3 regions of the Clostridium lapidicellarium genome follow, and region 3 is predicted to be linked to each of the others. Evidence: predicted binding sites of a transcription regulator. Region 3 holds the regulator's gene; each other region holds the start of a gene.
What was found. Region 3 encodes HrcA, which represses chaperone genes, less so after heat shock. Its sites were predicted from a motif close to TGTTAGCACTCNNNNNNNNNGAGTGCTAACA; they were not measured.
Positions count from the first base shown of each region.

Region 1: the regulator HrcA is predicted to act here: its motif matches at 9,007-9,037, upstream of htpG (molecular chaperone HtpG).
Region 2: the regulator HrcA is predicted to act here: its motif matches at 5,112-5,142, upstream of groES (co-chaperone GroES).

Region 1 covers NZ_JBGFFE010000025.1:7-10,831, reverse strand. Annotated here, with positions in the region: gene AB8S09_RS13405 (S-ribosylhomocysteine lyase) at 50-529, opposite strand; gene lepB (signal peptidase I) at 617-1,150, opposite strand; gene AB8S09_RS13395 (cation diffusion facilitator family transporter) at 1,239-2,111, opposite strand; gene AB8S09_RS13390 (SbcC/MukB-like Walker B domain-containing protein) at 2,196-5,690, opposite strand; gene AB8S09_RS13385 (exonuclease SbcCD subunit D) at 5,677-6,897, opposite strand; gene htpG (molecular chaperone HtpG) at 7,036-8,916, opposite strand; gene AB8S09_RS13375 (S8/S53 family peptidase) at 9,090-10,316, opposite strand; gene AB8S09_RS13370 (alpha/beta-type small acid-soluble spore protein) at 10,476-10,655, opposite strand.
Region 2 covers NZ_JBGFFE010000016.1:21,526-32,350, reverse strand. Annotated here, with positions in the region: gene AB8S09_RS10930 (bifunctional dihydroorotate dehydrogenase B NAD binding subunit/NADPH-dependent glutamate synthase) at 1-974, shown strand, start outside; gene AB8S09_RS10925 (DNA-3-methyladenine glycosylase family protein) at 1,043-1,951, shown strand; gene AB8S09_RS10920 (hypothetical protein) at 1,973-2,233, shown strand; gene AB8S09_RS10915 (4Fe-4S dicluster domain-containing protein) at 2,473-3,963, shown strand; gene AB8S09_RS10910 (TVP38/TMEM64 family protein) at 4,163-4,879, shown strand; gene groES (co-chaperone GroES) at 5,200-5,484, shown strand; gene groL (chaperonin GroEL) at 5,550-7,193, shown strand; purine riboswitch at 7,360-7,457, shown strand; gene guaB (IMP dehydrogenase) at 7,551-9,008, shown strand; gene guaA (glutamine-hydrolyzing GMP synthase) at 9,102-10,634, shown strand; gene AB8S09_RS10885 (winged helix-turn-helix transcriptional regulator) at 10,714-10,825, shown strand, end outside.
Region 3 covers NZ_JBGFFE010000004.1:77,606-88,430, forward strand. Annotated here, with positions in the region: gene prmA (50S ribosomal protein L11 methyltransferase) at 1-56, opposite strand, end outside; gene dnaJ (molecular chaperone DnaJ) at 130-1,302, opposite strand; gene dnaK (molecular chaperone DnaK) at 1,455-3,365, opposite strand; gene grpE (nucleotide exchange factor GrpE) at 3,412-4,146, opposite strand; gene hrcA (heat-inducible transcriptional repressor HrcA) at 4,253-5,296, opposite strand; gene hemW (radical SAM family heme chaperone HemW) at 5,487-6,620, opposite strand; gene lepA (translation elongation factor 4) at 6,635-8,443, opposite strand; gene AB8S09_RS04820 (hypothetical protein) at 8,548-8,871, opposite strand; gene gpr (GPR endopeptidase) at 8,947-9,921, opposite strand; gene rpsT (30S ribosomal protein S20) at 10,084-10,350, shown strand; gene holA (DNA polymerase III subunit delta) at 10,381-10,825, opposite strand, start outside.

The DNA.
Region 1 (10,825 bases), on a different contig from region 3:
CATAAATTCCAATTAATCAAGTAAAATTTAATATAAATTTTCTACACGATTACTTTGGATAGTTAAGCCTTTTATCTGAAATATTCGTCAGAACTTCCTTGAGAAATCTATTTGCCCAATACTTAGCCATGGGAAGATTCATATCCAAATAATTCCCGCAATCTTTTGGCGCAGCACCTGGTATATCTCCTTCAAAATTTAATATAAACTTATACATTTCCACCAATAGGTCCACAATATCCCTTGACTTGTAATCTCCATGTAGGATCAGATAAAATCCTGTTCTACAGCCCATAGGTCCGAAATATACGGTTTTCTTTCCATAAACACTGTGGTTTCTCAAGAAAGTTGCCCCCAGGTGTTCAATAGTATGAACCTCAGCAGTGTTCATAACAGGTTCGTCATTGGGGCTCGTCATTCTTATATCAAATGTAGTCAAAACCACATCTCCAAATCTATCCTTTCTAGAAACATAAACACCAGGTATCAATTTTAAATGATTAACAGTAAAGCTTGAAATCTTATCCATTATAATATTGCCTCCTTGAATTTAATTATATATTATAAAATTTAAAGTGCAAGACACAAATATCAATTTAACAAATTCCATTTGTAATTATTTAAAATAGTTCATATTCTTAAAAGGATACACTCTTAAAATCACATGTCCCTTAACATCCTTCAAATTTACAGGCCCTATTATTCTGCTGTCAGTACTATTTTCCCTATTATCTCCAAGCACAAAAACATAACCTTTGGGCACAATATACTCCGCGGCAGCTGAATTGCCTTCAGTTACAACTTCTTCCGGAAGATAATTTTCAGTGAGAACTTTTCCATTTAAATAAACCTTTCCGGACTTTATCCCAATTCTATCTCCGGCTATTCCTATAACTCTTTTTATATAGTTGTCTCCATTTTCATCATGAGAGTTGAAAACAACCACTTCGCCTCTATTTATATGTCCAGTTTCAGTACTTATCTTTTCCATAAATATAATATCCTTATCGTTAAAAGTCGGCTGCATGGAAGGTCCTATTACATCAGCCCGAGCAAAGACATAACTTTTGCATACAAATGCCAGTCCAATAGCCAAAATAATGTAAAGAGCATATTCTCCAAACTTCTTAAAAAATCCCTTATCTTTCACAATATCACGCCCCTTCAACTACTCTCATTATAACAAAAATTTACCACATTTCATATTTTAATCTCAAACTTCAATATTTACATATCTTCTATTTCAAATACGGCTCCACATGTATAATTGCATATTTTATTTCAAATTTCGCCTTCAACATACTCTCTATCTTTTCGGTTATTCTGTGACTTTCAAGTACAGTAAGTCCAGCGCTGACGTCTATTACAATGTCAAGTAAAATATTATTTCCATGCACTCTGGCTTTTATATCCTCAACACTTTTTACACCTTCAATCTGATTTATACTTGCAATTATGCTGTCCAGCTGTTTGCTGTCGAAACCATCTGTCAGGCTGCTGGCGGATTCCTTAAAAATTCCTACGCCCGTCTTTATTATCAATATGCCCACTATTACTGCCGCCAGCGGATCTATCCATGTCAATCCAAACTGCGAGGCTATAATTCCACAGGCAGCACCCAAGCTGACCCACGCATCCGAAAGATTGTCCTTTGCCGCAGCCATCAGAGCAAGACTCTTAATTCTAACTGCCTCCTTTTTATTATACCTGTATACTGCATATACCAATATGGTACATAAAATGGAAACCACTGCAGAAATCATATCCGGGGCCTTGGTCTTGAAAAATACAGCCGAATATACGGAATTGTAAAAGACCTCGACTCCAACAGCTATCATTATCAGAGAGGCAACCAATGTAGATACGGTTTGTGCTCTCAGATGGCCGTAGGCATGATCTTCATCGGCAGGTTTTCTCGATATTTTAAGCCCTATAACAATGGCAAGTGAAGCTATTATGTCAGTAGAATTATTGATACCATCTGCAAAGAGAGCCCTGGAATGAAAAATATATCCTACAAAAAGTTTAAACAGGGATAAAAATACATATACTGCAATATTCACTTTAGTTCTTTTTTCGGCAACCTTGATATCCTTATAATCCTCTTCCATTTATTTTCTCCTAATTATATCTTTAATTATAATCTATAATTGTATTTTTTCCAGCTCATCATTTCGTATCCCTAAGTCTTAAAATCAATCCAGTTCTATCCTGATTTTACTTCCGCCCATGCCAGACTCGGCCGGAGTAACTATAAGCTTTGCAGGCATTCTTTCCTTTATAGAATCAAGATGGCTTATTATACCTATAGACAATCTATCATTGTGAATTTTCTCCAGTGAATCAATAACTATTTCAAGCAAATTTTCATCCAGTGTACCAAAGCCTTCATCTAGGAAGAACAATTCCAAAGGTGCCCTGCCTTTCAGTTGTATTTGTGAAGATAATGCAAGTGCCAGCGACAGTGAAGTTACAAAAGTTTCACCTCCCGATAAAGTGGATGCATCTCTCTTTTTGCCCCCATTTTTATAATCTCTTATAAAAAATCTGCTGTTTTCATCAACCTCCAGGCCATAAGCTCCGCAGGTAATTTCCCTCAATTTTCTGTCTGCTTCCAGAGATATATATTTAAGCTGATTGCCTGCAACAAATTCAACAAACTTTTTACCTTTGAACAATTTTTCAAGATCATCCAAAAGCGCCAATTTGTGTTCAACTTTTTCCTTCTTTTTTAAAATATCCTTCAATTGGGAAAGTTTCATATTCAAGGAATTGACTTCTTCCTGCAATTTAATTTTACTCTCATACGAATTTCTCAGCTGAAAATTTTTCTTGTCTTTGATATCCTGTATTTCAATCCACTGCTTTTCTGTCAAAGTCCCTTCCCCTATTTTCCCGCGTAAGTTTTCTATGGTACCTTTCAATTTAACAAGTGAATTCCTATATTGCCCTATCTTTTCATTAAGCCTGTCTATTTCAGATTTCCCTATTAAATTTTCCTTAACCTGGCTAGTATTCTCAAAACTCTGTTCCTTTAAAACTTTTTCAAGTTCTCTATCTTCATCAGATTTTCTCTCGCTGAAGCTCACCAAATTACTCTGGCAGGCTATTATCCTGTTTTTATATCTGTCGTATCTTATGTGCATTTCTTCACTGTCTTTTTTGATCTCAGCATACATCATCTCCACTTTCTTTACATATGCCGATATCTGCTTACTGAGATATTCAAGCTCTGTTTCCTCTCCTGCTTTATTTTTTATACTTCTTTCCCTCTCAACTATATTTTTATTTTTTTCCTGAAATTCAGTCTGCTTTCTACTCAATTTTTCCTTTACATCTGCAATTTCACTGCTAAGTATTTCTCTCTGGGATTGAATTTTAGCAAAATCATCCCTGAGTTTTTCTACCTCAATTTCCAGGTCGGCTTTTTCCCTTTCTCTTTCAATTATTTCATTTTTTTTGCCTATGAAATCTTTAACAGACAATTCAGTTTTCAGTGCACACAGTTCTTTTTCCTTTATCTTAAATTCTTTTTCTTCTTCTCTTAAACTCCGTCTGAATTTATCCAGTTGTATTTCATTTTGTTTCCGTGCTGAAACAATTTTATTGTATTCTATATTCAAAAAATTCTCTTCTTCTTCCAAAATTTTTAACTTTTTATCAAGTTCAGATTTGTTTATATCAAATTCATAGATCTTATCTTTAAGTTGAGCAAATTTATTCTGCATGACATCTGCAGGAGTCAATTTAAAATTTTCTCCAAGTTTGCAGAGTTTTTTACCGTTTTCCTCCAAAATTCCCTTTTCTGAATCAATATTCGTCTTTATTTTTATTATCTCCTCGGATAAAATTTTAATCTTGTTTTGTTTTTCCTCCAAATTCTTTTTCAATTCATTCACAGGTTCCATGTCAACTTCATTTAAAACACTCCCTCCACGATATACAGAACCGCACACAGGACACAAATCACCCTCTGACAGCGTATTTCTCAAAACACTCACCATATTACGCCTTTCAAAGCTTTTTAACTTTTCTTCCAATTTATAGGCTTCAGATTTCAAAGTGGACTCCATACTGGATTTCTCTCTTAACTTTTCCGTCAAATCTCGTATGATTTTTTTATTTTTTTCCGCAGTATCTTTATAATCAAGGTAATTATCCCATTTGCTTTTTATATCCGCTGCTTTTTTTTGAAAATTCAGAAGTGTATTTTTATCCCCCGGACAATTTTTTATAAGTTCATTCAACTTACTTTCAATCCTGTCTATAATTTTTTGTTTCTCATTTACATCTTTAAGCATGCTTTTCTCTTTTTTCAATTCATTTTCAATAGCCACACTGCCGCTATCTATATTTCCAATCAAATCCTCTTTTTGATTCGACAAATTTTTATAATCATTCAGCAGAATAATTCCATCATCTATTTTTTTCTTGTATTCTTCGGACATCTTAAGAGAATTTATCAGCTTTTCTTTGGAGTCTATATCATCTGATAATTTTTGGGCATATCTTTTATTTTTTGCTTTTTCATCGTTCTTCTTCACAAGCTCTTTTTTCAAGCAGACAATATCACTTTTTAAGTTTTCCTCCTGCTGCTGAAGTTTTTTAAGAAGCACACTTTCGTCAATGGCATCTAAAATTTTCTGCTGTTTTAACTTTAATTTAGGCAGCTCATCATGTCTTTTTTTTTCAAGCCTGTTCAATTCAGCACAAACCTCATCTCTGTGCTGTGTTATATTAGCCATTCCACCATTTAAACTTGAAAGCTCTTCTTTCAAAATTTTTACCTGTCTAACGGTATCTTCATAACTGTCCACGTAAGGTTTGACTTTTAATGCAGATTCGGCCATTGCCACCTTTTCTTCATATTCATTTATACGGCCTCCCTCTTTCATAAAAGACTTTTGCTCATCTATTTTTTCATGCAACTCTCTTTGAAATTTCCAAAGCTCTTCTGCCCTGTTAAATTTCTGTGTTATACTGTCGTATTCATTTTTACATAACTCATACTGCCTCTCAGCTTTTTCAAGGCTGTCTTTCTTCTCCTTGAAAAATTTTTCATCAACTCCTTCATAGCCTGCAAGCTGACCTTGAAGAAGATTCTCTTTTTCCCTTTCCCTTCTAATTTTCGAACCCAGCTTAAAAGATAAGTCGTCCCCATATTTTTGAAGCCCAAACAGCCTTTCGAGCATATCTCTCCTGTCCTTTCCCTCAAGTTTCAAAAATTCACTGAATTTACCCTGGGGAAGTACCACGGTTCTAGTAAAGTCTTCCAATTTAAGTCCAAGTATTTCCTCGCATTTTTCAGTTACCTTTTTAGCCCCTTCCTCCAGTATGTTTTCCATGCCGCACGTAACATCCAATATCCTGGCGGATTTACTCCTTACCTTCCCAGTTTTGCTCTCTCGTCTAAATTCTCTTTCCACCCTGTATATCTTCACTTTTTTATCCGATATCTGAAATTCATAACTTACCATCAAACTTGTACAATTTACATTTATAAAATTGGAACTTTTTCTTGCAATTTCTCCGTAAAGAGCCAGAGTAATTCCGTCCAGCACAGTTGATTTTCCGCTTCCAGTAGGCCCGAATATTCCAAATATGCCTCTTGAAGTCAACTTTCTAAAATCAATCGTCTGTGTATCCATAAAACTGTTGAGCCCTTTTATTTTAAGTTCAATTGGTTTCATTATCTCCCTCCTCTCCAACAATGGACAGAAGCAAATCCACTAATTCCGGCTCCGGTTCAACTTTCCTCTCTCTTATGTAAAATTCCCTGAATATCTCTTCAAAGGATTTATCCAAAAAACTGTTCACTTTTTCACTGCTGCAATTTTTGTCCCTTATTTTAGGAACGATTTCCAGTATATCTTTTTTGGCAGTCTTCATGGATTTTATTTCATCTTCCCTTATGTATCTGTCAGTATCTATTTCCATATAAACCCAGCAATTTCTACTGCTGTTTTTCTTACACTTTTCAACAGCCTCTTCTATACCGGTACACTTCCAAATTTCTATAGGCTTATATACATTGAATTCAACTTCCCTGATACTGCAGTCCTTTCCAGCCTTTACGTCCACGATAAAACATTTTTTCTTGAAATTTATCTCTTTCCTATTATACTGGATTGGTGAGCCCGAATATCTGACTCTTCCTCCAGTTCCAGGCACCACTTGGGGTTTATGAATATGGCCTAGGGCAATATACTGGGCTTTTACAGGAAGACAGTTTCCATCTACAACAAAGCTCCCACCAAGCTGAATATTTTTTTCTGATCCTGCCTGGCTGCTACCCATTACAAAAAGATGGGAAACTGCTATATTTATAGTATCCTCCCTGTAATTTTTACTTAAATTGTCAAAAAGTATTTTTATTTTATTATTGTAGGATTTAACTCTGTCCTTTTCACCCTCCATATCACCGTATAAAACTTCATCAAGTCTTTTCTCGCTTGGGTAGGGAACTGTAATAATCACGGCCCTTTCTCCATTTATTTCAATTTCAATAAATCCTTCGCCGGAATTGATAACCTTATGCCTGCCATAGCTGCCGCAGGGCACAACCGATTTGGGAGTACCTACCATTATGATACCGTGATCCCTGGCAAGCGGCCCCGCAGCCACAAGTCTGTCCGGATTGTCATGATTGCCTGATATAACCAAAGTCAGCCTTTCCCCATTCGAAGACAATTTCTTCAAAGTGTCATAGAACATTTTTTCAGCCCTGGCCGGCGGATTATAGCTGTCATAAATATCACCCGCAATGATTATCAAATCCACATTATTGTCATTTACTATTTTTACAAAATCTTTAAGAAAAGCCTCCTGTTCATCCATGCGGCTGCGTCCCTCTAAATTTTTGCCGAGATGCCAGTCAGAAGTGTGCAAAATTCTCATGATTTCCTCCTTAAAATGGTACTTTTATTCACAATTATAGCATAAAATACAGACATTAACTTAATATATAAAAAAGGACACGGAATTATAAACCATGTCCCTTTACAGCAATTCTTCTTGGAAAAAGCAAAATGATAATCACTTAATCAAGCTGCATACATCATTTGCAAATTGTACCGGATCTTCCACTGGAAGTCCCTCAATTAAAAGTGCCTGATCATACAATAGATTTGAATAAACCTTTAATCTGTCCTTGTCTTCTGCAAATGCCTTCTTAATAGCCTTAAACATAGGATGACCGGTGTTTATTTCCAATATCTTATCTGCTTTTATATTTTGGTTATTGGGCATTTTGTTAAATATCTTTTCCATTTCAATTGATATTTCTCCCTCGTTTGAAAGACAGACAGGATGAGTTTTCAATCTATTCGAAGCCTTAACTTCCTTTACCTTACCCTTGAGTACATTTTTCATAAAATCAAACAATTCTTTGTTTTCCTCAGTTTCCTTCTTGCTTTCCTTGTCGTCCGAATCAAATCCCAGATCCTTGCTGGAAACGGATTTAAACTCCTTATCCTTATACTTTACAAGCATCTTAATGGCAAATTCATCCACATCATCAGTAAAATACAGTATTTCAAAATTCTTATCCTTAACCAGTTCAGTTTGAGGTAATTTTTCAATCTTTTCCACATCATCGCCAATTGCATAGTATATATATTTCTGATCCTCTTTCATACGTGAAACATATTCATCAAGAGTCACAAGTTTTTTCTCCTTGGAGGAATAGAACATCAGAAGATCCTGAAGTATTTCCTTATTGGCTCCAAAATCAGCATAAACTCCATATTTAAGCTGTCTGCCAAAATTCTTATAGAATTCAACATATTTTTCACGATCTTTTTTAAGCATTTGAAGAAGTTCGCTCTTTATTTTATCTCTTATCCTTCTTGCGATAAATTTAAGCTGCCTGTCGTGCTGCAAAAGTTCCCTCGAAATGTTGAGAGAAAGATCTGCCGAGTCAACCAGACCTTGAACAAAACTAAAATAATCCGGCAACAGATCAGAACACTTTTCCATTATCAGGACACCGTTTGAATAAAGCTCCAGCCCTTTTTGAAATTCTTTAGTATAAAAATCAAAAGGGGTTTTAGATGGAATGAAGAGAAGCGTGGTATAACTTACTACTCCTTCTACACTTGAATGTATCACCCACAGAGGTTTGTCATAGCCAAAATGCTTATCTATATAAAACTGATTGTAATCCTCCGGTTTCAGCTCATTTTTGTTCTTTCTCCAGATAGGTACCATGCTATTTAAAGTTTCATCTTCAAAATACTCTTCTTTCTCCTTGTCATTGTCTTTTTTGGGTCTGCTCTTTTTAACCATCATTTTAATTGGATACTTTATAAAATCAGAATATTTCTTAACCAGCGATTTTATTTTATACTGATCCAAAAATTGATCATAGTTCTCATCTTTAGTATTTTCTTTGATCTTAAGTATGATTTCAGTACCTACAGTTTCCTTTTCACAGGGCTCAACGGTATATCCTTCGGCTCCTTTTGACTCCCATTTATAAGCTTTATCCGAATTGACAGAACGGCTTTTCACAGCAACCTTGTCAGACACCATAAAGGCAGAATAAAAACCAACTCCAAATTGACCTATAAGATCCACCTTGTCTTTGTCCTTAATGTCGTCTTTATTTTTAAACGCAAGAGAACCGCTTTCCGCAATAGTACCAAGATTGTTTTCAAGTTCCTCCTCTGTCATTCCTATACCTGTATCAGTAATTGTAAATGTCCTTTTATCCTTATCTGGAGTTATTCTGATAAAGAAATCATCTTTGTTGAAATTTACATTTTCATCTACAAGTGACCTATAGTAGCTTTTGTCGATAGCATCACTGGCATTTGATATAAGTTCTCTTAAAAATATTTCTTTATTTGTATAAATTGAATTAACCATTAAGTTAAGCAGCTTTTTTGATTCTGCCTTAAATTCCTTTACAGCCATATTATCATTTCCTTTCACTTATATATAAATATATCCAAAAGACAGGAAACAAACCCCTGCCGCAATTATCATTGCCCAAAATATAACTTTTGTTAGCACTTATATTACTTGAGTGCTAATTTTATTTTAGCAATAATTCACTCTTTGTCAATACGTTTTTGCAAATTTATTTGTCATGAATTGTTTTTTAAACTTTGAATCAATTTTACCGGATTAATTATTCTAGCCGAACTACATGATTTGATGTTTTTACCAAATTCAATAGCACTTCCAGTTCTCAATGCTGTTTCCCAAAATTCATCGGGAGTTATGCTTGGCTTAATTTCACAGGCAAGAGCATAAACACCTGCTATGTAAGGAATTGACCAACTCCAACCACCTTCCCTGTAGAAAACATAATCCTTACATCCTGTAGGACTTGCCGTACATCTTGAGTCCATTGGAACAAGCAGTGTATTATTCAAATCATATTTTCCTCCATAATACTCTTTTTGCCAGAATAAGCCTGGATTATAAGACGAAGAAACATCAGGATCAGACAAAGGGTTTCTTCCAAGTCCATTAAATTTAAATCCATAAGTATTTTTAAGTGATGATGAAACTACAAATATATTTTCTTTTTTAGCTCTGTCCACCGCTTTTATCACTTCACTATAACCAACATCTGTCGGGTTCCATCCTATTGAAATGGAAATAACTCTTATCTTTTTACCCTGAGGTAAATTTTTATTGAGTTTTATTATTCTATTTATGGCACGCGCAGTATAATTAAAATTTATTTTTGATTTCTGGGCTATATCCATAGGATCCTGTCCTATATAATATAAATCAGATTTTGGAGCAATACCTGTTTTTTTGCCAACAGCTATTGAGGCTACTGCAGCTCCATGCATTGAAGTTTCACGCCCACAATGAAGCTCTTCGTAAGATTTGACATTATCTTTATATTCAGCATGATTTACAAGAAGGCGCTGATCTATTATTGCAATGCCAATATTTTTCCCATTTATTCCCAAGTTATGAAGAGTTCTTATCCCAAGTCCTGGATTTTTCCCTAATGACATAATTTTCTCGGGTAGAGAAATTGATACTATATTTTGAGGCCATTTTGTCCTACTATCAAAACTTGAATTTAGAAGTTCTTTTTTCTTTCCATCAATATCAGCTCCCGATAAATCCTTTGAACGTAAATCTATTTCTTTGTTGTTTTTAAAATTTGAACTTAACTGTGACAGATTATTTACTTTTCTGACCTTCCAATTTGCCGGTGTCACTTTTACTGCAATTCCAACAGTATCTTTATTTAATGCAGTATTGGGTCTTGCCAGCATACTTAAAGGTATCATGCTAATAATAAACATTATAAACACCATAATTAGAATTTTATACTTTCTCTTCATGCAGAATGTCTCCCCATTTTTTTAATTTTATTATATATAAATTCTAATATTTATTTCTAAAGAAAAATTTATAAAACCAATTAAGATTTAATTAAGATTTCACGTTTAAACTTTGACATTTAAAATAAGGCCCCATCCTTTTAGGATGAGGTCCTTACATTACTTCAATTTTTTTTCATACTTTTCAACCATTTTCTTAACCATCTGGCCGCCTACGGAAAAATTATTTATTGAATTGGTTTTTTTGTTGTTTGCAGCCAATTCCCTGGCTGCTTCCATTTTTAATCTTTCCATACCAACTCTAGCTTCGGGGACCAATATTCTATTTCTTCTAGACATAAAATTATCATCTCCTCTACAATAGTTTGTACACTTCAGTGAAATATATAATAGGATTTGACTCAGTTCAACTTATTTTTAAAATAAAATTTCTTCTGCTAAAGCCAACATGAACTATATTTTCAATTTATTCTTAGTGTAAAATTACTGTAGGGTTATTTAAGATGAGA
Region 2 (10,825 bases), on a different contig from region 3:
ACGGCAGAAAAGTAGCTGTAATCGGCAGTGGACCTTCAGGGCTCACATGTGCCGGAGACTTGGCAAAACTTGGGTATGATGTTACCATATTTGAAGCTTTACATAAGGCAGGTGGAGTTTTAGTATATGGAATTCCTGAATTCAGGCTTCCGAAGGAGAAAGTAGTGCAGCATGAAGTTGAAAATGTGAAGAAATTAGGAGTTAAGATAGAAACTGATATGATAGTAGGCAGAACTATTACCATAGATGAGCTCCTGGATAAGGAAGGTTTTGAGGCAGTATTCATAGGTTCTGGTGCAGGTCTTCCAAGGTTTATGGGAATACCTGGGGAAAATTTAAACGGAGTATTTTCAGCCAATGAATTTTTAACAAGAAATAACCTCATGAAGGCGTTTAAGAAGGACTACGACACGCCTATAAAAGTTGGCAAAAAAGTTGCCGTAGTAGGCGGAGGAAATGTGGCAATGGACTCTGCTAGGACGGCACTTAGACTTGGTGCAGAGGTATGTATAGTGTATAGAAGATCCCGTGCGGAACTTCCGGCAAGGGCTGAAGAAGTTCATCATGCCGAGGAAGAGGGGATAAAATTCAATCTTTTGACTAATCCTGTAGAGATATTGGGAGATGAAAAAGGTTGGGTCAAGGGAATGAAATGTGTAAAGATGAAATTAGGCGAGCCGGATGAATCTGGCAGGAGAAGACCTATTAAAATAGAGGGCTCGGAATTTGATCTGGCTGTAGATACAGTTATTATGGCACTTGGAACTTCACCGAATCCACTTATAGCTTCTACAACGAAGGGACTTGAAATTAACAAGCGCAGATGCCTGGTGGTACAGGATGATACCGGACTGACTACGAGAGAGGGAATATACGCTGGAGGAGATGCAGTTACTGGAGCTGCCACGGTAATACTTGCCATGGGGGCAGGTAAAAGAGCGGCAAAGGCTATAGATGAATATCTAAAGAAATGATAGGGAAAAGACTGTACTGGAGTTGTTCTGGTACAGCCTTTTAAATTATGAAAATAAGGAGTACATATATGGATTTTAACTATATAGAAAGTTTTGAAGGTGGAATTGTAATAAAAAATGTGCGGAATTTTGAGCTGCCCCATATATTTGATTGCGGACAATGTTTCAGATGGGATAGGAAGGAAAATGGCAATTATATAGGTGTGGCTTTCAGGAGAGTTATTGAGGTGGAAAAAAGAGATAATGATGTATTGCTGTACAATACATCTCCCCAGGATTTTAAAGAGATATGGGCAGATTATTTTGATCTGTACAGGGACTATGATGAAATAAAAAAGATTCTCAAGAAAGACCCGATTTTAAAAAAGGCAGTGGAATTTGGAAGTGGAATAAGGCTCTTGAAACAGGATCCTTTTGAACTCATTGTTTCTTTTATAATATCTGCAAACAACAGAATACCTATGATAAAAAGGGCGTTGAAAAAGATCAGCCAGAGATGGGGTGAACCTATAAAATACAGAGGAGAAACCTATTATGCTTTTCCAAAGATAGAAAAATTGAAGGATGCCACTATGGAAGAACTTGCATCCTGCGGTACCGGATTTAGGAACAAATATATAATGGATACTGTAAGGAAAATTTATTACAGGGGAATTGAGAATCGACAAAATTATGACAAATCCTATGATATAAACTGGATTAAAATGCAGAAAGATGAAATATGTCATAAAGGACTGCAGAAGTTTATGGGTATAGGACCAAAAGTAGCTGACTGCATCATGCTTTTTTCCATGCAGAAGTATTCTGCATTTCCTGTAGATGTCTGGGTTAAAAGGGCTATGGAGCACTTTTATCTGGCACCGGATGTATCCTTGAAAAAAATAAGAGATTTTGGGATAAATAAGTTTGGCCAGCTGTCAGGGTTTGCACAGCAGTACCTCTTCTACTACGCAAGAGAAAACAATGTGAAGATATAGAAAGTTAGGGGAGAAGAAAAATTGAAGAATATATTAAAGTACATACCTGGATTTAGGACAGGGGAAAAATCTAAAATGTTAATTGCTGCAGCTTATTATGTAACTTGTTCTATAGCACTTATACCCAATTGGGGGCTGTTTTTACTTTTCTTTGCGGCACCTTTTGTACTTTTTAACGGCATGAGCGCATTTAAAGATAAATCCAAAATGTATGCTGCAGTTTGTATAATAGCTTTTATGGTCATGTGTCTGGGCAGATTTATTGTGTCATTGGGAAAGTAGTGAAAATGTTGTCCATCATTCATTGTCAATTGTCCATTGTCAACTGTAGAATCCCTGTACCACTTTCACGATCAAATTGATACTGATTAGATTAAAAATTGATTGGTTGTAGATTACTGTTAAATAAGGAATCAAAAAATATTTTCTGATTTTATAAAAGTTGTTACAATTAAAATTATAATCTGTTATAATTTAAACAAGGGAAGATATATTATTAGATGTCATGGGGGATGGATAAAATGGTGAATTTTGAGACTCCATTAAAAAGATTGAAATTTTTGGTTCTAAGGGAAGTTGCTTCTCTGGTCATGAAGAATAAATTGAACAAGGAAGAGCTGATAAAAATACCCTATAAGATAATTAAGGGTAAGGACAAGGCAGAATATAGGTGCTGTGTGTACAAAGAAAGAGCGGTTTTATATGAAAGAGCTTTACTGGCATCTGGGTTCATACCTACTGATAATATAACTTTGGATTTAAAAAAAATTGATGACAGGGATCATATGATGTATGTTCTTTCGGCTGCCTGCGATAGATGTCCTATATACAAATACAGTGTAACGGAAGCCTGCAGAGGATGCATACAACATAAATGTATGGAAGTGTGTCCTGCTAATGCCATAACTAGAGTTAACGGGAGATCACACATAGATCATGATGTCTGTAAGGAATGTGGTATGTGTAAAAAAGTATGTCCCTATAATGCCATAGCGGAAGTGATGAGACCTTGTAAAAAGTCTTGTCCTACTGGGGCTCTGGAGATAAATCCGGATAGTAAAAAAGCACAGATAGACAAGGAGAAATGCATCAACTGCGGTGCCTGCATGGCTGCATGTCCATTTGGAGCTGTAGCTGATAGAAGTTATATTGCAGAAGTTACAGGTGCCTTATGTGAAAAAAAAGACATATATGCTGTGGCAGCTCCTGCTATAACTGGGCAATTTGGACCGAAAGTCACAGTTGGGCAGCTTAAGAGTGCATTTAAAAAAATTGGCTTTAAGAATATGGTTGAAGTTGCCTGTGGCGCAGATGCAGTTACTGTAAATGAATCCGATGAATTTGTAAATAGAATGAATTCCGGGGACAAATACATGACAAGTTCCTGCTGCCCGGGATTTGTAAGTTATATTGAAACTAAATTTCCAAGTGAGGTTTCTAAAATATCCAGTACCGTTTCACCTATGGTTGCTGTTGCCAGGATGATAAAAGAAGAGGATAAAAATGCAGTGGTAGTTTTTGTAGGACCCTGTACCGCTAAAAAAAGTGAAATTAACAGGGATTCTGTAAGAGGTGCAGTGGATTATGTACTGACATTTGAGGAAATATTTGCACTTATGGGTGCATTTGGCGTGAAACCTGAAAGTTGTGATGACATACCTGTGGATGATGCCTCTCTTTATGGAAGGGGCTTTGCCCAGCAGGGAGGCCTTACAGCTGCTGTAGAAAATTGCATAGGTGATAAAAAGGACAAAATTGATTTTAAACCTGTGAAGGCAAGTGGAAGAGACGAAATAAAAAAGGCCATGGTTATTGCCAGATTAAAAAGACTCCATGGAAATTTTATAGAGGGAATGATGTGTCAGGGAGGCTGTATTGGAGGCCCTGGTACAATGGTCAGCTTGATGAAATCCAGACCCCAATTGATTAAATTCAGCAGAAAGTCCAGTAAAAAATCCGTACTTTCCAATGAAAATCTGGAAAAATTTAAAAAAGTAAATTTGAGCAGATAATTATGAAACACCCCGATAATTTGTCATGGATTGTCGGGGCTCTTTGCATTTTAAAATTTAATCGAAAATTAATGTATCTGCAGCTATTATTATGATAAAATCTTTATAAGCGGATATGTTTGTTCCAAAATAAAAGTATATGGCAAAATTAAGTGGATATAATTAATATTAAAGTTAAGTATATTTTAAGGTGATTTCATTGAAAGAAAAAATTAAAAAAAAATTAATAGAATATAAACCTTATATAGCCTTAAGTGTAATAGGACTTGTACTGCTCGTTGCAGCCTATGAATATTATCACAGATATATTTATATATTTAGAGATCCTGACAAAATAAGATATATAATAACCTCTTACGGGAAATACGGTGTCTCGGTATTTTTGCTCATTCAGATTTTACAGGTAATAGCTTTTTTTATACCAGGGGAGATCGTTCAGATGTCAGGTGGATATATATATGGCACTGTGTTTGGAAGCATACTGTCCATTATAGGTATAACCGTTGGGAGTATAATTTGTTATGGAATATCGCAAATTTACGGCAAGCCTTTGGTAAATAAAATGATATCCAAGAGGCATTTGAAATTTTTCGATAAAATATTGCGTTTGGGAAGCATAAATTCTGTAGTGTTTTTGTTGTATTTGATTCCGGGCATACCGAAGGATGTGCTGGCCTATATATGTGGGATATCGGATATAAACCTTAAAAATTTCATAATGTATTCTACATTGGGGAGACTGCCTGGAATAGTTATTTCCACATATTTTGGATCAAAAATATATTCGGGGAACAAGATAGAACTTATAGTCATAGCGCTTCTCATGATTTCTTTGTTTGTTGTAGGTGTACTCAAAGGGGAGAAGATAATATCCAAAATGGTAAGAGGCGGTTCTCAATCTGGAAGTAATAAGTAAGTTTAAAATATTATTTATTACTTTTTTTGTATATAGATATATGTATTTGGAAAACAATAGTAGTGTATCTTTTGCACGTTACTTTTTATAATAGGATATTAGTGAAATCGATAGAAATAAGCTGAAATATCTATTTAATTAAAGGATATTGAACATTTTTTGGGAAATTTAGTATAATATATACTGAATTTAAATTTGATAATATAAATAGTATTCATTATTATAATAATTGTATTAGCACTCATAATTAATGAGTGCTAACAAGAAAAAGTTAAAAATTAAATTTAAATAAATCTAAAGTATTTTAAGGAGGGGTTTAGATGAAAATTAGACCACTTGGAGACAGAGTTGTAATTAAAAAAATAGAAGTGGAGGAAACTACTAAAAGTGGTATTGTTTTACCGGGTACTGCCAAGGAAAAACCACAAGAAGCTGAAATCGTAGCAGTAGGACCTGGCGGAATGGTTGATGGAAAACAAGTTAATATGGAGGTTAAGGTAGGGCAAAGAGTATTATTTTCCAAATATGCCGGAAATGAAGTAAAAATAGACAATAAGGATTATACTATCTTAAAACAGGATGACATATTGGCTGTAATCGAGTAAAAATATTAAATTCAAGAACAAAAAAGTTTTTATTATAAAAATGTATGTTGTAGGGAGGTTTTTTTATGGCAAAAAGTATTTTATTCGGTGAAGACGCAAGGGCAAAAATGCAGGACGGCGTCAATAAATTAGCAGACACGGTAAAAATTACCCTTGGACCCAAGGGAAGAAATGTAGTACTTGATAAAAAATTTGGCTCACCACTTATTACTAATGATGGTGTTACTATAGCAAAGGAAATAGAACTGGAAGATCCTTACGAGAATATGGGAGCACAGCTTGTAAAGGAAGTGGCTACAAAGACAAATGATGTAGCAGGTGATGGAACTACTACAGCAACTTTATTGGCCCAGGCTATAATAAGAGAAGGATTGAAAAATGTTGCAGCCGGAGCAAATCCAATGCTTATAAGACAGGGCATAAATATGGCTGTAGATAAAGCTGTAGAGGAAATAAAAAAGATTTCAAAAGCTGTGAAGGGTAAAGAAGACATAGCAAGAATTGCATCTATATCGGCTTCTGATGAAAAAATAGGTGAATTGATAGCTGATGCCATGGAAAAGGTTGGTCATGAGGGCGTTATAACTGTTGAAGAATCTAAGACTATGGGAACTGACCTGAGTGTAGTTGAAGGAATGCAATTTGACAGAGGCTATTTAAGTGCATATATGGTTACGGATACGGAAAAAATGGAAGCTTCATTAGATGATCCCTATATATTGATAACTGATAAAAAGATATCGAATATTCAGGAAATACTTCCACTGCTTGAAAAGATAGTTCAACAGGGAAGAAAATTACTTATAATTGCCGATGATGTAGAGGGCGAAGCTCTTGCAACATTGGTTGTAAATAAACTGAAAGGTACATTTACTTGTGTTGCTGTAAAGGCACCTGGATTTGGGGACAGAAGAAAGGAAATGCTTCAGGACATAGCAATACTTACGGGCGGTCACGTGATTTCTGAAGAACTTGGAAGAGACTTGAAAAACGTTGATTTAGACGATTTAGGAAGAGCTGAATCTGTGAAAATAGATAAAGATAATACCACTATTGTAAACGGAAGAGGAGATAAACAGGCTATTAAGGACAGAGTATCTCAGATTAGAGTACAGATAGATGAAACTACTTCTGATTTTGACAAGGAAAAATTACAGGAAAGACTTGCAAAACTTGCAGGTGGTGTAGCTGTAATAAATGTTGGAGCGGCAACTGAAACTGAACTGAAAGAGAAAAAAATGAGGATAGAAGATGCACTGGCAGCTACCAAGGCAGGAGTTGAAGAAGGCATGGGCCCCGGCGGTGGAACAGCTTATATCAATGCAATTCCAGAAGTTGAGAAATTAACTTCAGATATACCGGATGTAAAAGTTGGCATAGATATAGTGAGAAAGGCATTGGAAGAGCCAATCAGACAGATAGCAGCTAATGCCGGTGTTGAAGGTTCTGTAATAATTGAAAAAGTTAAAAACAGCAAAGTTGGCATTGGCTATAATGTGCTTACAAATAAATATATAGATATGGTAGAAAATGGTATAGTTGATCCTACAAAAGTTACAAGATCTGCACTTCAGAATGCGGCATCTGTGGCAAGTACTTTCTTAACTACAGAAGCGGCAGTAGCAGATATTCCGGAAAAGAATAATCAGACTCCTGGAGCACCGGGTGCGCCTGGAGCAGGCGGAGCTGGAATGAACGGAATGTATTAATTTCCAGGCTGTTGAATTTTAGTAACCCCTATCATTGGATACGGGGTTATTTTTTATATGCTGTTTTTGACTTGACATCAAATTTATATTGACAAAAACGAAAAAATTGAATAAAATAGTGTAAATAGTTAATAAGACAGATAGAAATATATCTAAATTTGTAACAAGAATAAATTTTTATCCATTTCATATATTTCCTCAATATGGCAGGAAGTATCTACCGGAAGCCGTAAATTTCCGACTATGAATGGAGTTGTTATAATAAAGCCATATTATATTCATTGCAGGTGAATTTAGTAGGGCTTTTTTGTTAAAGCATTTTAACAATAATATTATTTATTTTAGGAGTGATTTTAAGTGGCAAAAATTTTAAAAAAGGCCTATACTTTTGACGATGTACTTTTAGTACCAAATAAATCTGAAGTTTTACCAAAAGAGGTATCCGTTAAGACCAATTTAACTAAAAAAATAAAATTGAATATACCTCTTATGAGTGCCAGTATGGATACTGTTACCGATTCAAAAATGGCGATTGCCATGGCAAGAGAAGGCGGTATTGGGATAATACATAAAAATATGTCCATAGAGCAGCAGGCCGGAGAAGTGGACAAGGTGAAGAGACAGGAAAACGGAGTAATTACAAACCCATTTTATCTTTCGCCAGATAATAGCATAAATGATGCTCTGGCACTTATGAGCAAATACAGGATATCGGGTATCCCCATAACTACAAATGGGAAACTGGTGGGAATAATTACGAACAGGGATATAGTTTTTGAAGATGATTATGAGAAAAAAATTTCCCGGGTTATGACCAGCAGCGGACTCATAACAGCTCCGGAAGATACTACTATTGAAGAAGCTAAAAAAATACTTAAGACGCATAAAATAGAAAAATTGCCTTTAGTGGATGAAAATAATAATCTGAGGGGACTTATAACTATAAAAGACATAGAAAAAGTCAAAAGATTTCCTCAAAGTGCCAAGGACGACAGCGGCAGACTCCTTTGTGGTGCGGCGGTAGGTGTTACCAAAGACATGATGGATAGAGTGGATGAGCTGGTTAGGGCCGGGGTGGATGTCATAACTGTGGATACGGCCCATGGTCACTCTAAAGGAGTTTTAAATGCAGTCAAAACTATAAAGGAAAAATATCCGGAATTGCAGATTATTGCAGGAAATGTTGCAACTGGTGAGGCAGTTAGAGATCTGATAAAATCTGGAGCAGATTCAGTAAAGGTGGGTATTGGACCGGGTTCCATATGTACCACGAGAGTGATATCGGGAGTAGGAGTACCACAGCTTACGGCGATAATGGACTGTGTGGAGGAAGCAAATAAATTTGGCATCCCTATAATTGCGGACGGCGGTATAAAATATTCAGGAGACATAGTAAAGGCACTGGCCGCAGGTGCAAAAGTGGCTATGATGGGCTCTATGTTTGCAGGCTGCGATGAAGCTCCAGGTGAAACTGAAATATATAAGGGAAGAAGCTATAAGGTTTATAGAGGAATGGGTTCATTAGCTGCAATGGCTTGTGGAAGCAAAGACAGATATTTTCAGGAGGGAAACAAGAAATTGGTTCCGGAAGGAGTGGAAGGTAGGGTGCCTTGTAAGGGACCTGTAGCAGATACTATTTTTCAGCTTATAGGAGGAATACGTTCTGGAATGGGATATCTGGGAGCCCCTACTTTAAAAGATCTGTATGAAAAAGCTACTTTTGTAATTCAATCTTCTGCAGGGCTTAGGGAAAGTCATCCCCATGATATATCCATGACCAGAGAAGCACCCAACTATAGTGTAAGGCAGGAATAACCTGCTGAATTTATATATACATTATATGTTTTTAAATGGTATAATTTTATATTGATAATTATTTTAAGCGGTTAGGAGGAAATTAAAATATCTATGGATAAGCAGACAGTTGTTGTAGTGGATTTTGGGGGGCAGTATAATCAGCTTATAGCCAGAAGAGTTAGAGAAAATAATGTGTATTGTGAGATAGTTCCATATACTTGTCCTTTAAAGGATATAATAGATAAAAATCCCGGAGGCATAATATTTACCGGAGGCCCTAAAAGTGTGTATGGCAAAGGTGCACCTAAGATAAGCGGCAGTATTTTCAAACTGGGAATTCCCATTTTGGGAATATGTTATGGGCATCAATTCATATGTGCAAATCTTGGCGGAGAGGTTAAAAGTGCTCCGGTTAGGGAATATGGTAAAGCAGATGTGACTCTGGACAGCAGCAGTATATTGTTCAGTGGCATAGATGAGAAGCAGAGCTGCTGGATGAGTCATACGGATGTGGTGTCCCGTGCACCGGAAGGTTTTAAGATTATAGCTGCTACGGATGAATGTCCAGTGGCGGCGGTGGGAAATGACTCCAGAAAAATATATGGGGTCCAATTTCATCCCGAAGTCCAACATACTCCTTTTGGTAAAAAAATGATTGCAAATTTTTTATTTAAAATCTGTAATTTAAAGGCAGATTGGTCCATGTCTTCTTTTGTAGAAGACAAAGTTAAACTTATCAGAAAAAAAGTTGGGGACAAAAAGGTAATATGTGCCATGTCCGGCGGAGTGGATTCTTCCGTAGCAGCAGTTCTTGTACATAAAGCTGTTGGTAAAAAACTTACCTGTATTTTTGTAGATCACGGACTTCTTCGAAAAGACGAGGGAGATCAGGTAGAACATGTGTTTAAAAGACAATTTGATATGAATTTTATAAGGGTAAATGCCAGAGACAGATTTCTGAGAAAATTAAAGGGAGTATCTGATCCTGAAAAGAAGAGAAAGATAATAGGAGAGGAATTTATAAGGGTATTTGAAGAAGAAGCTAAAAAACTGGGTGAGATAGGTTTTTTGGTTCAGGGAACCATATACCCCGATGTGGTTGAAAGCGGCCTTGGAACTTCTGCGACTATAAAAAGCCATCACAATGTAGGTGGACTTCCCAAGAACATGAACCTTAAGCTTATAGAACCTTTAAGGGAGCTGTTTAAAGATGAAGTCAGGGCAGTGGGGGAGAAGCTTGGTTTACCTCATAAATTAGTATGGAGGCAGCCATTCCCCGGACCCGGGCTTGCAATAAGGGTTCTGGGAGAGGTAACTGAGGAAAAGCTTGAGATAACCAGAGAAGCAGATGCCATCTTTAGGGAGGAGATAGCCAGTGCAGGATTGGATGAATCCATATGGCAGTATTTTGCATGTCTTCCCAATATACGTTCTGTGGGAGTTATGGGTGACGAGAGGACTTACTGCTATACTGTTGCCCTTAGAGCTGTTGTTTCCACAGATGCCATGACCTCTGACTGGGCAAAGATACCCTATCCTGTATTGGATAGAGTGTCCAGGAGAATAGTAAATGAAGTCAAGGGTGTAAACAGAGTTGTATATGATATAACGAGCAAACCGCCTGCCACCATAGAGTGGGAGTAAATATGTAATATTGACTTCTATTTAATTATAATCTAGAATGTTATATTAGTTATATACCAAACTTAAGGAGAGCGTGAAAATGTCAATAGAAAATTGTAGTCCTACTGGTGTGGATATAAATCAGACAGGATTTGGATATACATTATCGCTAATTAATGGAAAGTATAAGATGATTATAATGTATTGGCTCG
Region 3 (10,825 bases):
GCTTCCACAGCTTCGCTGCTGGTAGTAATTGACACTTCCATCCATTCTTTTTGCATAGATTCCCTCCTGAACTAAACACTCGAATAAATTTACTGACAGCCCTTAACAAAAAGCTGTCAGCATCCACAATTATTTAAATCCACGTTTAAATTTATCTATAAATGACTTTCTCCCAGTTCCACCTGCAGGAATTTCTCCACTTGCCTCCATCAACATTACTATGGCTTCTTTCTGCTTCTCATTTAAATTCCTAGGCACGTCTACAATCACTTTTACGTATTGATCTCCTCTTCCCCTTCCATTGATCTTGGGGATACCCTTTCCCCTCAATCTAAATACGGTTCCAGACTGCGTTCCTCCCGGCAATTCGTACTTCACGTCTCCATCTATAGTGGACACTTTAATGTTTGTTCCCAGGGCTGCCTTTCCAAAGCTTACGTGAGTGTCAATGTAAATATCGAATCCATCTCTTTTAAATTTAGGGTGAGCTGCCACTCTAATATTTATATAGAGATCTCCTGTACTTCCTCCATTTTTTCCCTGTTCACCCTGTCCTCTTATAGGAATCACATTGCCGTCATCCACACCTGCTGGAATTTTCACCTTTATATTTCTGCGTTTTCTGACAGTACCTCTGCCCTTGCATTCTGGGCAAACATCTTTGTCTCTTATAATAGTACCTGTACCTCCGCATTTGTCACAGGTTCTCATGCTCACAAAACTTCCAAGAGGAGTATTTCTCTGAATCTTTATCTTCCCTGTTCCACCACATTTATCACAGGTACGTGGATGAGCTCCTTTTTTAAGTCCCGTTCCACTGCAGGAAGGACATTTTTCATTCTTTATTACAGATATTTCCTTTTCAGTACCAAAAACTGCTTCATTAAAAGTTAAATTCAACGTGTATTCGAGATCTGCACCCTTTTCCGGTGCATTTTTCCTTCTCTTTCTTCTTGACGACGAGGAAAATCCATCACCAAATCCTCCTCCAAAAAAAGAATCAAATATATCTCCAAAATCACCCATATTGGAAAAATCAAATCCACCAAATCCTCCTTCAAATCCAGAGCCACCGCCGCTAAAATCAGCTGTGCCAAACTGATCATACTGAGCTTTTTTCTGTGGATCTGACAGTACCTGATAGGCTTCATTTATTTCCTTAAACTTCTCTTCGGCTTCCTTATTTCCTTGGTTTCTATCAGGGTGGTATTTTAATGCTAATTTTCTAAATGCTCTCTTTATTTCATCATCACTGGCACCCTTGCTAAGGCCGAGTATTTCATAATAATCTTTTTTGGCCATATTCTTATTTTTCACCACCTAAAATGAAAGTATTAAAGTATTATACAGTAAAAATCTAATTTTCTACTTAAATTAAGGGAAGAGCAAAAACTCATCCCTTAACTATTACTATTATACACGTTTATTACACAATCGTGAAGGCAAAATATTACTTATTTATCATCATCTACTTTGTAGTCAGCATCAACTACATTGTCATCATTTTTATTTTCAGACCCGTCTTTATTGCCTGTACCCGGATTTGGACCTGCTCCAGGATTTGGGCCTGCTCCCGGATTTGGGCCTGCACCTGGATTTGGACCTGCTCCAGGGTTCTGACCTGCTTGAGCATTTTGTCCGTATACTTTGGATGTAACCTTATAAAGTGCCTGGGTCAAATCTTCTGTAGCCTTCTTTATAGTATCCAAATCATCGCCGTCTTTCACTTTTTTGACAGCTTCGACCTTATCCTCCACATTTTTCTTGTCTTCTCCTGATACCTTGCTTCCAAGATCCTTCAAAGTCTTTTCTGCCTGATATACGAGCTGATCCGCATTGTTCTTAACCTCTATGGATTCCTTCCTCTTCTTATCCTGTTCCTCATATTTCTTAGCTTCTTTTACTGCTTTATCTATCTCATTATCGCTCAAATTAGTAGAAGCCGTAATTGTTATATTAGCTTCCTTGCCGGTTGCCTTATCTTTAGCTGAAACATTAACTATACCATTTGCATCTATATCAAAGGCAACTTCAATCTGCGGAATTCCTCTCGGCGCAGGTGCTATGCCCGAAAGAGTAAATCTTCCAAGAGTCTTATCATCTGCTGCCATCTGTCTTTCACCTTGAACTACGTGGATCTCGACAGAAGTCTGGTTGTCGGCTGCAGTGGAGAATATCTGGCTCTTTTTGGTCGGTATAGTAGTATTTCTCTTGATAAGTGGAGTTGCAACTCCTCCCAAAGTTTCAATCCCAAGAGTAAGTGGTGTTACATCTAGAAGCAGTACATCTTTCACATCTCCGGTAAGTACTCCTGCCTGAATAGCTGCTCCTACTGCCACACACTCATCTGGATTAACTCCCTTGGAAGGTTCCTTTCCGGTGAAGTTCTTAACTGTTTCCTGAACAGCAGGTGTCCTAGTAGAACCTCCTACAAGTATGACCTTGTTTATATCATTTATTGTAATTCCAGCATCGTTTAAGGCTTTTTTCATGGGTTCCTTGGTCTTGTTTACCAGATCCTCTGTAAGTTCATTGAATTTTGCCCTAGTCAAATTCATGTCTATGTGCTTGGGGCCGTTGGCATCCGCAGTGATGAAAGGCAGATTTATATTTGTCTGCATGGAAGATGACAATTCAATTTTTGCTTTTTCAGCCGCCTCTTTCAATCTCTGAAGTGCCATTTTGTCTTTTCTCAAATCTATTCCATTTTCAGCTTTAAAAGTATCCGCTATATAATCCATTACCTTCTGATCAAAATCATCTCCGCCAAGGTGGGTATCTCCATTTGTAGCCTTAACTTCAAATACCCCATCTCCCAGTTCCAGAACAGATACATCAAAAGTGCCTCCGCCTAAATCATATACCAATATCTTCTGATTTGTATTCATCTTATCCAAGCCATAAGCAAGAGAAGCTGCCGTAGGTTCATTTATTATTCTTCTTACGTTGAGTCCTGCAATCTTTCCTGCATCCTTAGTAGCCTGTCTTTGGCTATCATTGAAATACGCAGGTACAGTTATAACTGCCTCGGTTACTTTCTCTCCTAAATAGGCCTCAGCATCAGATTTTATCTTTTGAAGTATCATAGCCGATATTTCCTGAGGTGTGTATTGTTTTCCATCTATTTCTACTTTATGATCCGTCCCCATTTGTCTCTTTATGGACATTATAGTTTTATCTGGATTTGTTATTGCCTGTCTTTTAGCTACTTGACCCACCAGTCTTTCACCATTTTTCTGGAAGGAAACTACTGAAGGAGTGGTCCTTGAACCTTCAGAATTTGCTATAACTACTGGATCTCCACCTTCCATAACTGCAACACAAGAATTTGTTGTTCCTAAATCAATACCTATTATTTTTGACATGTTAACTTACCTCCTAAATTTAACTCAGTTGATTATTCATTTAAGCTTAATTTGCTACTTTCACCATGCTATATCTTATTATTTTATCTCCTCTTTTGTATCCCTTTTGAAACACCTCTACTATGGAATTCTTATCACATTTATCATCCTCCACATGCATAACTGCATTGTGGATATTAGGGTCAAACTCCCCTTCCGTAGGTATTTCCTCTACATCTAGTTTTTTCAATGCAGCATTGAACTGCCTCATAGTCATCTCCACGCCTTTTTTTAAATCCTCAGCATTTCCCTCTACTTTTACTGCTCTTTCCAAATTATCCAATACGGGGAGTATTTCCTTCAATATATCTTTGCATGCATCAGAATAAATTCCCTCTTTTTCCTTTGAAGTTCTCTTCCTAAAATTGTCATATTCGGCCGTTGTCCTCGAAAGTCTATCCTGAATAGCATTGAATTTATTCATAATCTTGCTGTTTTCATCCTTTAATCTAAAATTTTCCTTTTTCAGTTCTTTCTGCAATTTCTTTCTTTTTTCCTGTATTTCATCTAATTTCTTTTCTTCTGTTTCCTTTTCCTGAGATTTTGACTCCTTAGTTTCTGATTTACATTCCGACTTCTCTTCTTCATCTTTTTTTTCTTTCTCATCTACATTCTTACTATCGGATTCTTGTGATTTTTCATCTAAATCTACCTTTTTGTCTGTTGAACAACATTTTTCACTTTCAATATCCTCATCGGGTTTTTCGCCGGCATTTTTATTTTCGCCATTCTGAGCATTCATATCCTCATCTTTCAACATTTAGACATTTCCTCCAATCCAACTAACATTTTATTATTCTTTCCATAAATCAAATTTTTTAAATTACACAATCCATTTTAGCATAACATTACCTGTTTTCATCAAAATAGGTATGATTTAAAATGATGTTCATTTCTTTTACTACACTTTCAAGTACAGATATAACCTTAGAATAGGGTATCCTCGTAGGTCCTATTACACCAATTTCACCTACAGGTTCATCATTTAAGCTATATACTGCAGATATTACGCTGCAGTCCTCCGCACCCTCTATATAATTTTCATTTCCTATTTTTACTGAAATGCTTGAGGCACTGTTTAATAAACTGCTTACCTTGTTTTTATTACCCAGCATGGATAAAAATTCTTTGGCCTTATCTATGTCTTTATACTCCGGGTAGTTAAATATATTTGTAGCACCCTGCATATATATCTCTGAATTATCTACATCATTCAATTTATCGTATAAAACACAGACTATTTCATCCACTATATCCTCGTATCCCTTTAAATCATTCTTTAATTTATTTATAACCTCTATATTTATGTCATCAACACATAAATTTTTCAGTCTAAAATTCAACGCATTATTCAATTTAACAAAGTTATTATCAGAAATGGCCCTTTTAATTTTTATAAGGTTGTTTTTTATAATTCCGCTGTCAATTATAAGCACCAATAAAATGTTACTGTTAGATTCTATATCTATCAATTGCAAATGCTTTATACGGCCTTTTCTTGCAGAAGGCGCCCTCCCCACTGAAGTAAGTCTTGTAAGCTCAGACAAAAGATAAATAGCTTGCTTTATTATTTTGTCAACTTCAAATAACGCATCTGTTATAATCTGGCTTTTTATTATATACATTTCTTCAGGACTCAATCTGGGTATATGCATCAATTTATCTACATACAACCTGTAACCCTTATTGGAAGGTATTCTCCCTGAAGAGCTGTGAAGCTGTTCCAAATAACCCATTTCCTCCAAATCCGACATTTCATTTCTTATGGTAGCAGAACTTACCCCCAAGTTATATTTTTTAGCTATGGTTCTGGATCCCACAGGCTCGGCAGTATCTATATAGTCATTAACAATTGCCTGAAGTATTTTTATCTTTCTCTCATCCATTTCCATAATATCACCTCTTTATTAGCACTCATTACTGTTGAGTGCTAACCACTATGATTAAAAAATATCACTCATAATTTTTTTTGTCAATACCATACAAACTATATTATTTTAACAAATACTATAGTTTATTCTGTTTAAAGTGAATTTCATAATGTTTTCTCAAGATTGCTCAAATTATCTTATACAAATAATATCATGTCAATATAAATTCACACATTACACTGTTAGATACTTCTATTCCTCTCCTATTTAAATATATTCTATCTCCATCGACCACCAATAATCCATTTTTGACATATTTATCTATCACACTGCCGTATATTGAATAAATGTTACTGTTGAACCTATCATTAAAATCCTCTATTGAAATTCCATTTATCTTTCTAAGTCCCATGAACATAAATTCTTCCATATCATCACAAATGGAGTTTTTATGCTTATCCAGCTCCGCAAATTTTCCCTCAGAACCTTCCGAAATATACTTCTCTATATCTGATGTCCTTCTGTATCTGCGGCCGTCTATATAGGAATGTGCACCGGAGCCGCACCCTATATAAGGTTTCAAGTCCCAATACACCAGATTATGTCTGCACTCTTTTTTATTCCTTGCAAAATTAGATATTTCATACTGATTATAACCATTTTTATAAAGAAACTCCAATGTAAAATAGTACATCCGCCTTTCTTCCTCCTCTTTTGGAAGTTTCAATTCACGGCTTTTATACATATTATAAAAAGGAGTGTGTGCTTCAACTATAAGGCTATAGCATGATATATGTTCCGGGTTAAGGGCAGCCACATTTTCAAGGGATTCCTTCCAATTTTCAAAAGTCTGACCTGGAAGTCCAAACATAAGATCAACATTTATATTTGAAAATTCAAGGTTTCTTGCCATCTCATACCCCTTTAAAAAGTCGTTCACAGTATGAATTCTGCCAATTTTTTTTAGGAGTGAATCCTGCCAGGCTTGAAGTCCTATACTCAACCTATTGACTCCCATGACTTTTAAAAGTCTCAATTTTTTTTCTGTAAAAGTTCCTGGATTTCCCTCCACTGAAAATTCAATATTGCTTCCCAAATTCAGTTTCTTCAAAGCTCCATGTATATTTTCCCAAGCTTCTAGAGGCAGATATGTGGGTGTCCCTCCACCTATAAAGATAGTTTTTACAGTTCTCTCCCCTACAAGAGCTATATCCCTGGCCAGTGCTTTAGAATAATCCAACATGAATTCTTCTTTACCGCTGTAAGAGGGGAAATCACAATAGAGACACTTTTTTTTGCAAAAAGGTATATTGATATACAAAGATACAGTTTTTTTCTTATTCAAATCTTCCTCACCGCTCAATCATCTGTTTTCAGTATCGCCATAAAAGCTTCCTGTGGGATTTCCACAGATCCTACCTGCCTCATCCTCTTTTTACCTTCTTTTTGCTTTTCGAGAAGTTTCTTCTTTCTGGATATATCTCCTCCATAGCACTTTGCAAGTACATCTTTTCTCATGGCCTTCACAGTCTCTCTAGCTATAATTTTCCCGCCCACAGCCGCCTGTATCGGTACTTCAAAAAGCTGCCTAGGTATTATGTTTTTCAACTTTTGAGCTATTTTCCTGCCTCTCTCGTAAGCTCTTTCCTCCGGGACAATCATGGAAAGTGCATCTACGGGTTCTCCATTTAAAAGTATGTCCAGTTTCACCAAATCGGCAGTTTTATAACCTTTCAATTCATAGTCAAGAGATGCATACCCTCTTGTCCTTGATTTTAATACATCAAAAAAATTGTATATTATTTCATTTAACGGGATGTCATAATTCAAAGATACCCTGGTAGTTTCTATATACTGCATATCCTTAAAAGTGCCCCTTCTTCCCTGGGCAAGTTCCATGACAGCCCCTACATATTTTGAAGGTGTTATTATAGATGTCTGTACTATAGGTTCTTCCATGTACTTTATTTCAGACGCCTTAGGCATATTGGTCGGATTGGTGAGTTCTACCAATGTACCATCTGTTTTATGTATCCTATATATGACGGATGGAGCTGTAGTAATTATATCGAGATTGAATTCCCTCTCTATTCTCTCCTGCACAACATCCATATGAAGAAGCCCCAGAAACCCGCATCTAAAGCCAAATCCCAGTGCCGCAGATGTTTCCGGTTCAAAGCAAAGTGCTGCATCATTGACCCTGAGTTTTTCCAGTGCTTCCTTTAGTTCGTCATATTTTGTCCCATCTGCTGGATATATGCCGCTGTATACCATAGAAACCACAGGTCTGTAACCTTTTAAGGGTTCCGATGCTTCCCTGCCCGCTTCAGTCACCGTATCCCCCACTCTGGCATCTCTTACATTTTTAATGGACGCAGTAAAATAGCCAACATCTCCAGCTTTCAATTCTGATCTTGGCATAAAATTCGGAACAAATATTCCCGTTTCAGTAACTTCATAAACTTTTCCCGCAGCCATAAGTTTTATCTGTTCTCCCGGCTTAATACAACCTTCTTTTACCCTTATATGACAAACTACACCTCTATAGCTGTCATAATTGGAATCAAATATAAGTGCCCTCAAGGGTGCATTTTCGTCTCCCTGTGGTGAAGGTATCTTATTTACTACAGCCTCCAGAACTTCATCTATATTCAAACCTGTCTTCGCAGAAACCAGAGGGGCGTCTTCCGCATCTATCCCTATGACATCCTCTATTTCCTGCTTTACTTCCTCCGGTCTGGAACTTGGAAGATCTATTTTATTTATAACCGGAACAATTTCCAGATCATGATCCATGGCCAAATAGCAATTTGCCAATGTCTGTGCCTGTATCCCCTGAGTCGCATCCACTACAAGAATAGCTCCTTCACAGGCTGCAAGGCTTCTTGAAACTTCATAGTTAAAATCCACATGACCCGGTGTATCTATAAGATTCAAAATATATTCTTCACCGTCAGATCTCTTATATATAAGTCTAACTGCCTGGGATTTTATCGTTATTCCCCGTTCTCTCTCCAATTCCATGTTGTCAAGCACCTGAGAGCTCATCTCTCTCTCAGTAAGAGTTCCCGTTTTCTCAATCAATCTATCTGCAAGTGTGGATTTACCGTGATCTATATGGGCAACTATAGAAAAATTTCTTATATGTTTCTGTCTTTCACTCTGCATACTATTTCCCCCAATATCAATGAAATTTCTCCACAATCAAGTCTTTTTTCGAATATAACGACTAGAATAAATTATATCATAATCACCCTATAGTTAAAAGAAGGTCATCTTCCAAAATAGCTCTCTATGTCTTCAAATACATTTTGAGTCATATCTATTACATAAGAAGCTCCAGAATATAATTTGCCGCCTACCACATCTATAATTTTTCTGGAACCCCTCCTGAAGTTACCACCTATGCCTCTGTCTATGTTAAGTGAATAATTTCCCACATCTACACTGAAATCAAAAGGTTCCCTGGTACAATTTATTCTAAAATCAGATCCATCCTTTATAAATTTAGGCAGTCCTGCAGTTATAATTGTAAATCCCAGAAAAATTATTATACTGCAAGCCACAAGAACAGCTGCAATAGATTTCCTGTTCATAAAAAAGTCACCCCCAGACAGGAATAAAATCCTTATTATAAGGATGGACCCTTTTATAAATTTTATACATATCTTTCAATTTAGAAAGGTATTTATATCATTCAAGCCCAATGCAGGTTGAAGAGCTATATTTATAGCATTTGCAATAACCTTCGAAATGGAATCCACCACCATGTCTACATCTTTGGGCGTAACCATTATATTTTCCCTGTAGGGCTCAAGAAGACCTTTTATCATTTGATGCTTCTCATTCTTGTCTATGGATTTCAACATTTCATAAAACTTTTCTCCTTTTTTCGTCTGCCTTATCATTTCGTCCAGAACCATGTCGATGGTGTCATTGGCCATGGTAGCGGCATCCACCACTGTAGGAACTCCTATGGCTATTACAGGTACTCCAAGCGTCTTTTCACTCAACTCCATTCTTCTATTGCCTACCCCGGAGCCCGGAGATATTCCTCTGTTTCCTATTTGAACCGTAGAATTTACCCTGTTCATTTTTCTCGATGCCAGTGAATCTATACAAATTATCAGATTTGGTTCCACTTTACTGACAACTCCCTGTATTATCTCACTGGTCTCAATACCGGTAATTCCAAGCACTCCCGGAGATATCACACATACAGGCCTTATTCTCTCGTCTATTTTATCAGGCAGCAGCTGCCTTAAATGTCTGGTGACCATAAGTTTTGAAATAACTTTGGGTCCCAGGGAATCAGGGGTTATATTCCAGTTTCCCATTCCCACCACCAGTGCCGTCATATCCTTATCCAAATCTATCATACCCGACAATACTTTTCCAACTACCCTGCTGACTTTATCCCTCATCTCACCATCATAATGGGTGAGCCTGGGCATATCCACAGTTATATAGGAGCCCTTGGGCTTCCCCATGATCTTTTCTCCAATATCCTCTATTATTTTCACATAGGTCACTTTTATACCATCTTCCAAAGTTTCCTCAACTTCAACTCCCGGAACCTCGCCCCCTCTTTCCCTGCAGCATTTCTCCCTGGTTTCTACTGCCAAGTCCGTCCTCACATCAAACATTTTAAATATCACTCCTTTATTTGCCAAGTTGTTCTCACAGTACATATTATTTGTCATTAACATTCACAATATACTCTTCACAATTGACAACTGACAACTCACAATGTACAATTGACAATGTACATTTATTTAAACTCCATAAAAACACAAGGAGGTGAAAACATGGCAAATATAAAATCTGCAAAAAAGAGAATAAAAGTTATTCAAACTAAAACATTGAGAAATAAGATGATAAAATCTTCACTGAAAACTACTGAAAAAAAGTTTTTGTCATCTATTGATAATGGAAATGCAGAAGAAGCTAAAGCCACTTTAAGGGAGGCTGTAAAAGCTTTGGATATGGCTGCATCAAAGGGTATAATTCACAAGAATAAAGCAGCAAGGGATAAATCCAAATTGACTTTGAAATTAAACGGATTGACTGCATAAATAAATAACCGGTGAGCACCGGTTATTTATTTATGCGACTGTATTTATCAAAAGAAGTTCCAATTCAGTTTTTCCATCTAAAGAAAGGCTTTTCATATTTTTTTCCGTATTCAGACAAAGTCCTATGGATCTTTTAAGCTGTCTTAAGGTAAATTTTTTACTCTGCTGAACCATTATACTGTATCCATATCCTGATTTGATTTTTAACAGTTTCATGATCTCGGGCTTCTTTTTCCCTCTTTCCAGCAATAATTTGATCTTAAAAAGCATGCTGAACTGTCTCTCTATCATGGACAAAATATAGTTTGTTTTAGCACCGCTGTCCACAAGTTCATTCAGCAGATAAAGCGCTCTTTTTAAATTTTTATTCGAGATGGCATTCACCACATCAAAAATATCCTCTTCACTGCCGCTTAAAAACATTTTCTGGATGTCTTCTCTCTTTATATCTCTGCCGCAGGTATAACAGCACAGC